Regions from separate parts of the Sphingobium sp. LMA1-1-1.1 genome, predicted to be linked through region 1. Evidence: riboswitches for the same ligand, from Rfam matches in the RefSeq annotation. Region 1 holds a riboswitch; the other holds the start of a gene.
The links. A riboswitch is a leader RNA that binds a small molecule or an ion and turns the genes downstream of it on or off. The one in region 1 is predicted to bind cobalamin.

Region 1 (3,678 bases):
TCCGAAGCATCGCGGCGTCGCCGCCTATTATCAGCGGCGCGGCTATATGACCGGCACCGGCACGCTGGTCGACGACCTGATGCGGCGCGTGGGCCTGGTCAACCTGGCGGCCAGGCTGGGCAAGCCGGCACTGTCGCAGCTTTCGCTGGAGGAGATGATCGCCGCCCGCCCGGACTGGCTGATCGTCGAGGCGGGGAGCGAGAAGGTGGTCGATCAGGGGACGGAGATGCTGCACCATCCGATATTGCGCGCCATTCCGCGCATCCGCGTGCCGCAGGCGTGGACGGTGTGCGGCGGCCCCGCCTATGTCGACGCCGCGAGGAGCATCACGGCGCAGCTTGACGGCGCAGCGCGCAGGGGCGCGGCGCAGATCAACGCCGCGCCGCGCCCATAAGCCGTCAGAAGCGCACACGCACGCCGCCAAAGGCCGATCGCCCATAGGTGCCATAGCCATAGACCGTGGCGTATTTCGCATCGGTGACATTGTCGATGCGGCCATAGATTTCCAGCTTCTCCATGATCGGGAAAGACGCCCGGATGTTCGCTATCGCATAGCCGTCCAGCCGTACCAGATTGGTCGCGTCGTTGAAGCTGTCGCCCACCATCGTCACGGTGGCGCCGGTCGACAGGCCGAAGGGCCAGACATAATCCGCTGAAACGCTGACCGCGTCGGGGGCGCGGCGGGGCAGCCGGGCGCCGCTACTGCGGTCGCGCGCATCGACATGGCTGTAGGCGGCCGTGACGGTCAGCGCATCGACCGGCCTCAGCGTCAGCATCGCCTCCACCCCCTTGGCGCGGGTGCGGTCGAGATTATTATACCCGCCATAGAGGCCGATCGAATAATCATAGTTGATCTGGTTTCTGGTATCGCGGCGGAACGCCGTGACGGAGAGGATCGCCCGGTCGCCGTCGAGCCTCTGGTCAAAACCGATATCGTAGCTTTTCGACCGCTCGGGACGCAGGCCGGCATTGCCGACATCGGCGCCGTAAAGCTGGTAGAGCGACGGCGCCTTGAACCCCTCGCCATAGCTCATGCGGATATTGGTCGCGCCGGCATTGGGCGTGTAATTGGCGTTGGCGCCGAAGGTCGTCGCGCCGCCGAACTGGCTGTGATCGTCATGCCGCACGCCGCCGGTCAGCGACAGGCCGGCAAGGGGCTTGACGACGGCCAGCGCATAGACGCTGTCGATATCGGCCTTGTGGCGTTCGGTGGAACCGAAGCCGGAAAAATCATAGTCGGGCCGCTCATGTTCATAGCCGAAGACCAGCTTCGCCTGATCGACCGGCTGGTAGACCCCTTCATATTCGAAGCGCAAATTGGTGCCGGAATAGGCATAAGGCCCGAAAGCGGACGTATAGTCGCGGTCGATGCGGAACCAAGTGACGGCCGCCCGATTGGTGAGCCTGCCGTCGAGCAACGCAAGGTTGAGGCCCGCATAGCCGACATATTGATCCGATTTCGAGGAGTCCGTGGTGCTGTCCACCACGCCATTGTCGGTATCCAGGTCGGCATGGATATAATAGCCGCGCAGGTCGAGGTTGAGGGTATCGGTGAAGGACAGCTTCAGCCTGGCATTGGCGGCGATATTCTCATAGCCGTCCTTTTCGGTGCCGCTGGCGGCGGAGGAAATGCCGTCGGTGTTGAAATAGGCGATGCCGACGCCGCCCGACGCGATGCCGCTGCCGCTGCCGCCCGAAACGTCCGCCTTCGCGTTCAGCGTATTGCTGTAGCCGTAATCGACGGAGGCATTGCCGGCAAAGCCGGTGCCGGGCGTTCCGGTCATGACGTTGACCACGCCGCCGATCGCCTGGCTGCCGTAGACGATCGAGTTGGAGCCGCGCAAAATCTCGATCCGCTGGATATTGCCGGTCAGCAGATTGCCGAAATCGTACATGTCGCCGATGCCGCTGGGGTCGTTGACCTTGACCCCGTCGATCAGCACCAGCGTCTGCGTCGTTTCCGCGCCGCGCAACGAAACCCCGGTCACGCCGCCCAGGCTGCCGCTGCGGTTGAAGCGCACGCCCGGCGTGGTGGCCAGCAGGTCGACCACGCTGACGCTCTGGCGGGTGCGGATGGTGTCGGCGTCGATCACGGTGACGGCCTGGCCGACCTCGTCGCGCGGCTGTTCGATGCCCAGCGCGGTGACGATGATCTCATCCTCCGCCAGCGCAGGTGCGGCCGCGAGCAAGGCGGCGATGGAAACGGAAATCCTCAACATGTCTGTCTTCCCCCTGAGCGCGATGCAACATGGCTCAGGGCGTCCGCTCATGCGGCCGGACAGGGGAAAATGGCTGGCGCCCGCGCCCTCCCCCACACCGATGCGGCCCCGCGCCGCTTCGTCGCTCAGACGGAGAACACCGTGCCGTGGCCATACCCTGGACCAAGGCAAGAGCGACCATGCGTCGGCAGGTCTCCTGGCTCGCGGGTCAATGCGGCGATGCACGCCTTCCCGGACTTGCGTCCAGTGGCCGGCCCTGGGGGCCGAAGTGCATCGCGCTCACCGCTTACAGTTGCAGGGACAGCCGCGGATTGGGACGGCTTCCCGTCCGCACCGCATTCCCGTTTTCAGCCCTTCCGGGCACCGGCGCGATCTTCCTTGCGCGCAGGGGCTTTGCCCTGCCCGCGCCGGGCGCCATAAGGGAAAGCGGCGGCCATGCCAAGGGGCAGCCGCAGAAGGAGATTGCATGTCGTTCGCCATCAACGCCGCCGATGTCGAGGATGCGGCGCGGGTCATCGCCCCCGCCGCCATCCGCACCCCCCTGCTGGAAAATGCGGCGCTCAACGCCCGCTGCGGCCGGCGGGTGCTGGTGAAGTTCGAGGGCGCGCAGCACAGCGGATCGTTCAAGTTCCGCGGTGCCTACAACCGGCTGGCCCGGCTGGACGCCGGGGAGCGAAAGGCAGGCGTCGTCGCCTGGTCATCGGGCAATCACGCGCAGGGCGTCGCCTTTGCGGCGCGCTTGCTGGGGATCGCGGCGACGATCGTGATGCCGGCCGACGCGCCCGCGATCAAGACGGCGAACACGCGGGCGCTGGGCGCCGAAGTCGTTGCCTATGACCGCTTCACCGATAACCGGGAGGAGATCGCCACGCGGCTGGCGACCGAGAGGGGCGCGGTGCTGGTGCCGTCCTTCGACGATCCCTTCATCATGGCGGGCCAGGGCACGATCGGGCTGGAGATCATGGAGCAGGCCGCCGAAGCTGGCGCGAAGATCGGCCAGATCCTGGTCAATTGCGGCGGCGGCGGCATGGTGTCGGGGATCGCGACGGCGGTGAAGGCGCGCATGCCCGAGGTCAACATCCATGCGGTGGAACCGGAAGCGTTCGACGATACGGCGCGGTCCCTGGCCAGCGGCAAGCGGGAAAGCGTGTCGCCCGATGCGCGGTCGATCTGCGACGCGCTGCTGTCTCCGACGCCGGGAGCGCTGACCTTTCCCATCAACCAGGCGCTGTTGTCCGGGGGCCTGGCGGTGAGCGACGATCAGGTGCGCGACGCGATGCGCTTTGCCTTTTCCGTGCTCAAGCTGGTGGTCGAGCCGGGCGGAGCCGCATCGCTGGCGGCCATGCTGGCCGGAATTGCTCCGCCTGCCGAAGGGGCCGGCGTCGTGGTGATTTCAGGCAGCAATGTCGATCCCGACAGCTATGCCCGGATCATAGGCGGCGGCGCATGATGCGGCTGA
Region 2 (3,678 bases), on a different contig from region 1:
CGGGCGAAATCCAGCCCCCGCGCCCGCTCGACGCAGAGGGCGATGCCCTCCGTTTCCGGCGGTGCGTCCAGATGACCGAGCAGACGCCCGGCAAGCTGCGGCGCGCCATGCCGCATCAGATGGAGGGAAAAGGCGCTCACAGGGCGCTGGCCACCGCCGCTTCGGCAAAGCTCGCCATGTCCCGATGCGCGGCAAGGGCGGAGCGGACGATCTGCGCCGCGACCGCCGCACCGCTTCCCTCGCCCAGCCGCATGTCGAGCCGCAGAAAAGGTTCCAAGGCCAGCGCAGCCAGGAGTCGCTGATGCCCTGTCTCCGCCGACAGATGGGCCGCCAGGCAGTGGCCGGTGATCGCCGGATTATCCTTCGCCAGCGGCGCGACCGCCGCGCAACCGATAAACCCGTCCAGCATCACGGGAACGCGCCGCATTCGCGCCGCCAACACCGCTCCGGCCAGCGCCGCGATCTCTCGCCCGCCCAGTCGCCGCAGGGTTTCGAACGCATTGATGCACTGCCCTCCATGCACGGCGAGTGCCCGCTCCACCGCATCGGCCTTGCGTATCAATCCCTCGCCGTCCACGCCCGTGCCGCGCCCGATCCAATGACCCGCCGGACCGCCGAATGCCTGGGCGCAGAGCGCCGCGGCCGGCGTGCTGTTGGCAATGCCCATTTCGCCCAGCAGCAGCAGGTCCAGCCCCGCTTCCACCACCGCCGCGCCCGCATTGATCGCGGCCAGGCAATCGGCCTCGCTCATGGCGGCCTCGACACAGATGTCGCCCGTAGGCCTGTCCAGATCGATCGCGACCACGGTTAGTTCCGCCCCACAGGCCTGGGCCAGCGCATTGATTGCCGCTCCGCCATGACGGAAATTCGCCACCATCTGCGCGGTCACCTCGGCGGGATAGGCGCTGACCCCCCGCGCGACCACGCCATGATTGCCCGCGAAGATCGCGGCGCGGAGGCGCTCCGCCACAGGCCGCTCCCGGCCCTGCCAGCCAGCCATGAACAGGGCGATTTCCTCCAGTCGCCCCAAGGAACCGGCGGGCTTCGTCAATATGGCCTGCCGCGCCGCTGCGGCATCGATGAACTCTGCATCCGGAGCCGGCAAATCCTTCAGCGCCACGGCAAAGGCCATGCTGTCGCTGAACCGGATCATGAGCAGACAAAACCTTCGGGCGGCGTCCGGACGATGAAATGCCCCTTAACGCCCTGCGGCCATTCGGCATAGCGCACCACGCCCTCTTCGCTTTCGGCATGGCGCACGGCATAATCGAGGATCGCGCGCGCGGCGTCCTCATCCGGAGTGAAATCGCCCAGCACATAGCCGACCTTGCCGGTCCCGCGCACATGCACCGTGCAGTGGCGCTGACAAGCGAAGAGGCAGGGCATGTCCTGCACGGCGATGCCCGCATAGGCGGAATCGCCGTCGCGTATCTTCTGCATCGCCTGCGCCAGCAAGGCGCCGCCCCGCCGCCCCGCCGCATCCTCCCGTTGTTCCGCCGAAAGGCGGCAGGTCGAACAAACGACCACCGAAGCCCCAGGCCCCACAGGCCGCAACATCAGCGATGGTCCCGCAAAAAAGTCATATCATATCCTCCAGCCCCGACGGCATATGCCCTGTCGGGAACCGCGCGGGAGAGGACTGGCCGGCATCGGGCAGGCGACAGGACTCCCCTGCACGGCCGCGCCGGCAAGGCGATGACTGTCGCTCGGCGAGGATATCCCCGTTCGTCCGGCACACCCTGTCCGGCCGAAGAACGACCGCGTCAGGCAGGTCTCCTGGCTCACGGGTCGACGCTTTCCGGCCGCCTTCTCGAAACCTTTGGTTCCAATGGCGCGATGGCTGGATCGCTCGCCGCTTACAGTTGCAGGGGCAGCGCGGGCGTTCCACCCGACTTCCCTTTTCATCCCCTGACGGGGAACCTGTCGCACTGGCGCTGATAAGACTGCATTCGCCCGATCGCAAGGTCGTAAAAGGCGAAGAATTCACCGACCCGCAGCGGTGCGCCGATTTGCGATGGTTACACTTCTCTTCACTCGCCCGAACTGCTATCATCGCACGTAATGAGGGAGAGGAACCATGGCGATTCTGACGCGATGGATGGATTGGTTCTGTCAGTTGTTCGCATGCACCGCTGAAAATGAAATGCGGGTCAACGGCCTGATTGCACATGTTTCTTCCGACAGCGACGACCGTTAACATCCCATAGCGAACGCGGCTTGTCGAATTCGTCGCCATGGATGGAACGGCAAGTTTCCTTCGCGTGTATTATGGCCATGTTGGCCAATGATTTCGGTACCACGCTCATCCGCCTTTTGCTCGCAACCCTGCTGGGCCTTGCGCTGGGATTTGAGCGGGAATGTCACGGTCATGATGCGGGCCTGCGTACCCATGGACTGGTGTCGCTGAGTTCGGCGATGCTGACTTTGTCAGCACTGGAACTGGCGGAAGCCCATCAGGACAGCGATCCGATCCGCGTCGTTCAGGGTCTTGCCCAGGCAATCGGCTTCATTGCAGGTGGCCTCATCTTCGTGCGCGGCGGCGATGTGCGCAACATGACGACGGCCGCCAGCCTGTGGATGGCGGCAGCCGTCGGGATCACGGCAGGAGCCGGCCAATATGTGCTCGTGCTTGCAGGATCGCTGATCGCGCTGGTCCTGCTGTCCCTGCTCCTCCTGATCGAAAAGCGCATGGGTCGGCGCGAGAAGAAGGCGGACGACCCGGAAAGCGGTTCCGTCACCATGCCCAATCGTCGGGGGTCGACGGTCCCCAAGCGTAACGGCTGAAGGGCCCCACCGCATCGCCGCCTTCAGCGACACCTCCGTTGCGCGCATGGTCGCGATAGGAGAAGAGGCGAGCGACGCGGGCGGAAACCCTTGTTGCGATTCGCGCCATGATATGGTGCAGGGTTCGCTCCCGAACCGCTTGAGGAAAGAGCAATGAGCAAGGATATCATCATCGCCGGCTATGCCCGCACCCCGATGGGTGGCTTTCAAGGCGCGCTTTCCGGCGTTTCCGCGCCGGAACTGGGCGCCGTGGCGGTAAAGGCGGCGGTCGAGCGTTCGGGTGCCGCGCCGGAAGCCATTGACCGCATCTATATGGGCTGCGTCCTGCCCGCCGCGCTTGGGCAGGCGCCCGCCAGACAGGCGGCGCTTGGCGCAGGTCTCCCACAGTCCGTCGAAGCGACCACCGTCAACAAGATGTGCGGTTCCGGCATGCAGGCGGCGATCATGGCCGCAGAAGCGCTGAGCGCGGGAACCGTCGATATCGTCATTGCGGGCGGCATGGAGAGCATGACCAATGCACCCTATGCCCTGTCCAAGCATCGCTCCGGCGCGCGCATCGGCCATGACCGGATCATCGACACGATGATGATGGACGGGCTGGAGGACGCCTATGACCGCGGCAAGCCCATGGGCGCCTTTGCCGAGGATACGGCCCGCGACTATCAGTTCACGCGCGCGGAGATGGACGCCTATGCGGTCGAGAGCCTCGCTCGCGCCAACGCCGCGATCGCCAGCGGCGCCTTCGCTGGGGAAGTTGTTCCGGTGACGGTCCGGACGCGTGGCGGCGAGGTCCAGGTCGACAAGGACGAGCAGCCCGGCAATGCCAGGCCCGAGAAGATTCCTTCCCTGAAGCCTGCCTTTGCCAAGGACGGCGCGATCACGGCGGCGTCCTCC

Region 2: it holds a riboswitch for cobalamin, as region 1 does, so the genes downstream of both, MRBLMA1_RS07910 (DUF1636 domain-containing protein) here and MRBLMA1_RS19500 (TonB-dependent receptor plug domain-containing protein) in region 1, are expected to answer to the same signal.

Annotation. Positions count from the first base shown of each region.
Region 1 covers NZ_JBEGHS010000056.1:84,829-88,506, reverse strand. Annotated here, with positions in the region: gene MRBLMA1_RS19505 (ABC transporter substrate-binding protein) at 1-394, shown strand, start outside; gene MRBLMA1_RS19500 (TonB-dependent receptor plug domain-containing protein) at 399-2,219, opposite strand; cobalamin riboswitch at 2,389-2,602, opposite strand; gene MRBLMA1_RS19495 (threonine ammonia-lyase) at 2,686-3,669, shown strand; gene mobA (molybdenum cofactor guanylyltransferase) at 3,669-3,678, shown strand, end outside.
Region 2 covers NZ_JBEGHS010000012.1:68,760-72,437, reverse strand. Annotated here, with positions in the region: gene MRBLMA1_RS07920 (histidine phosphatase family protein) at 1-140, opposite strand, end outside; gene cobT (nicotinate-nucleotide--dimethylbenzimidazole phosphoribosyltransferase) at 137-1,153, opposite strand; gene MRBLMA1_RS07910 (DUF1636 domain-containing protein) at 1,150-1,557, opposite strand; cobalamin riboswitch at 1,750-1,939, opposite strand; gene MRBLMA1_RS07905 (MgtC/SapB family protein) at 2,275-2,784, shown strand; gene MRBLMA1_RS07900 (acetyl-CoA C-acyltransferase) at 2,938-3,678, shown strand, end outside.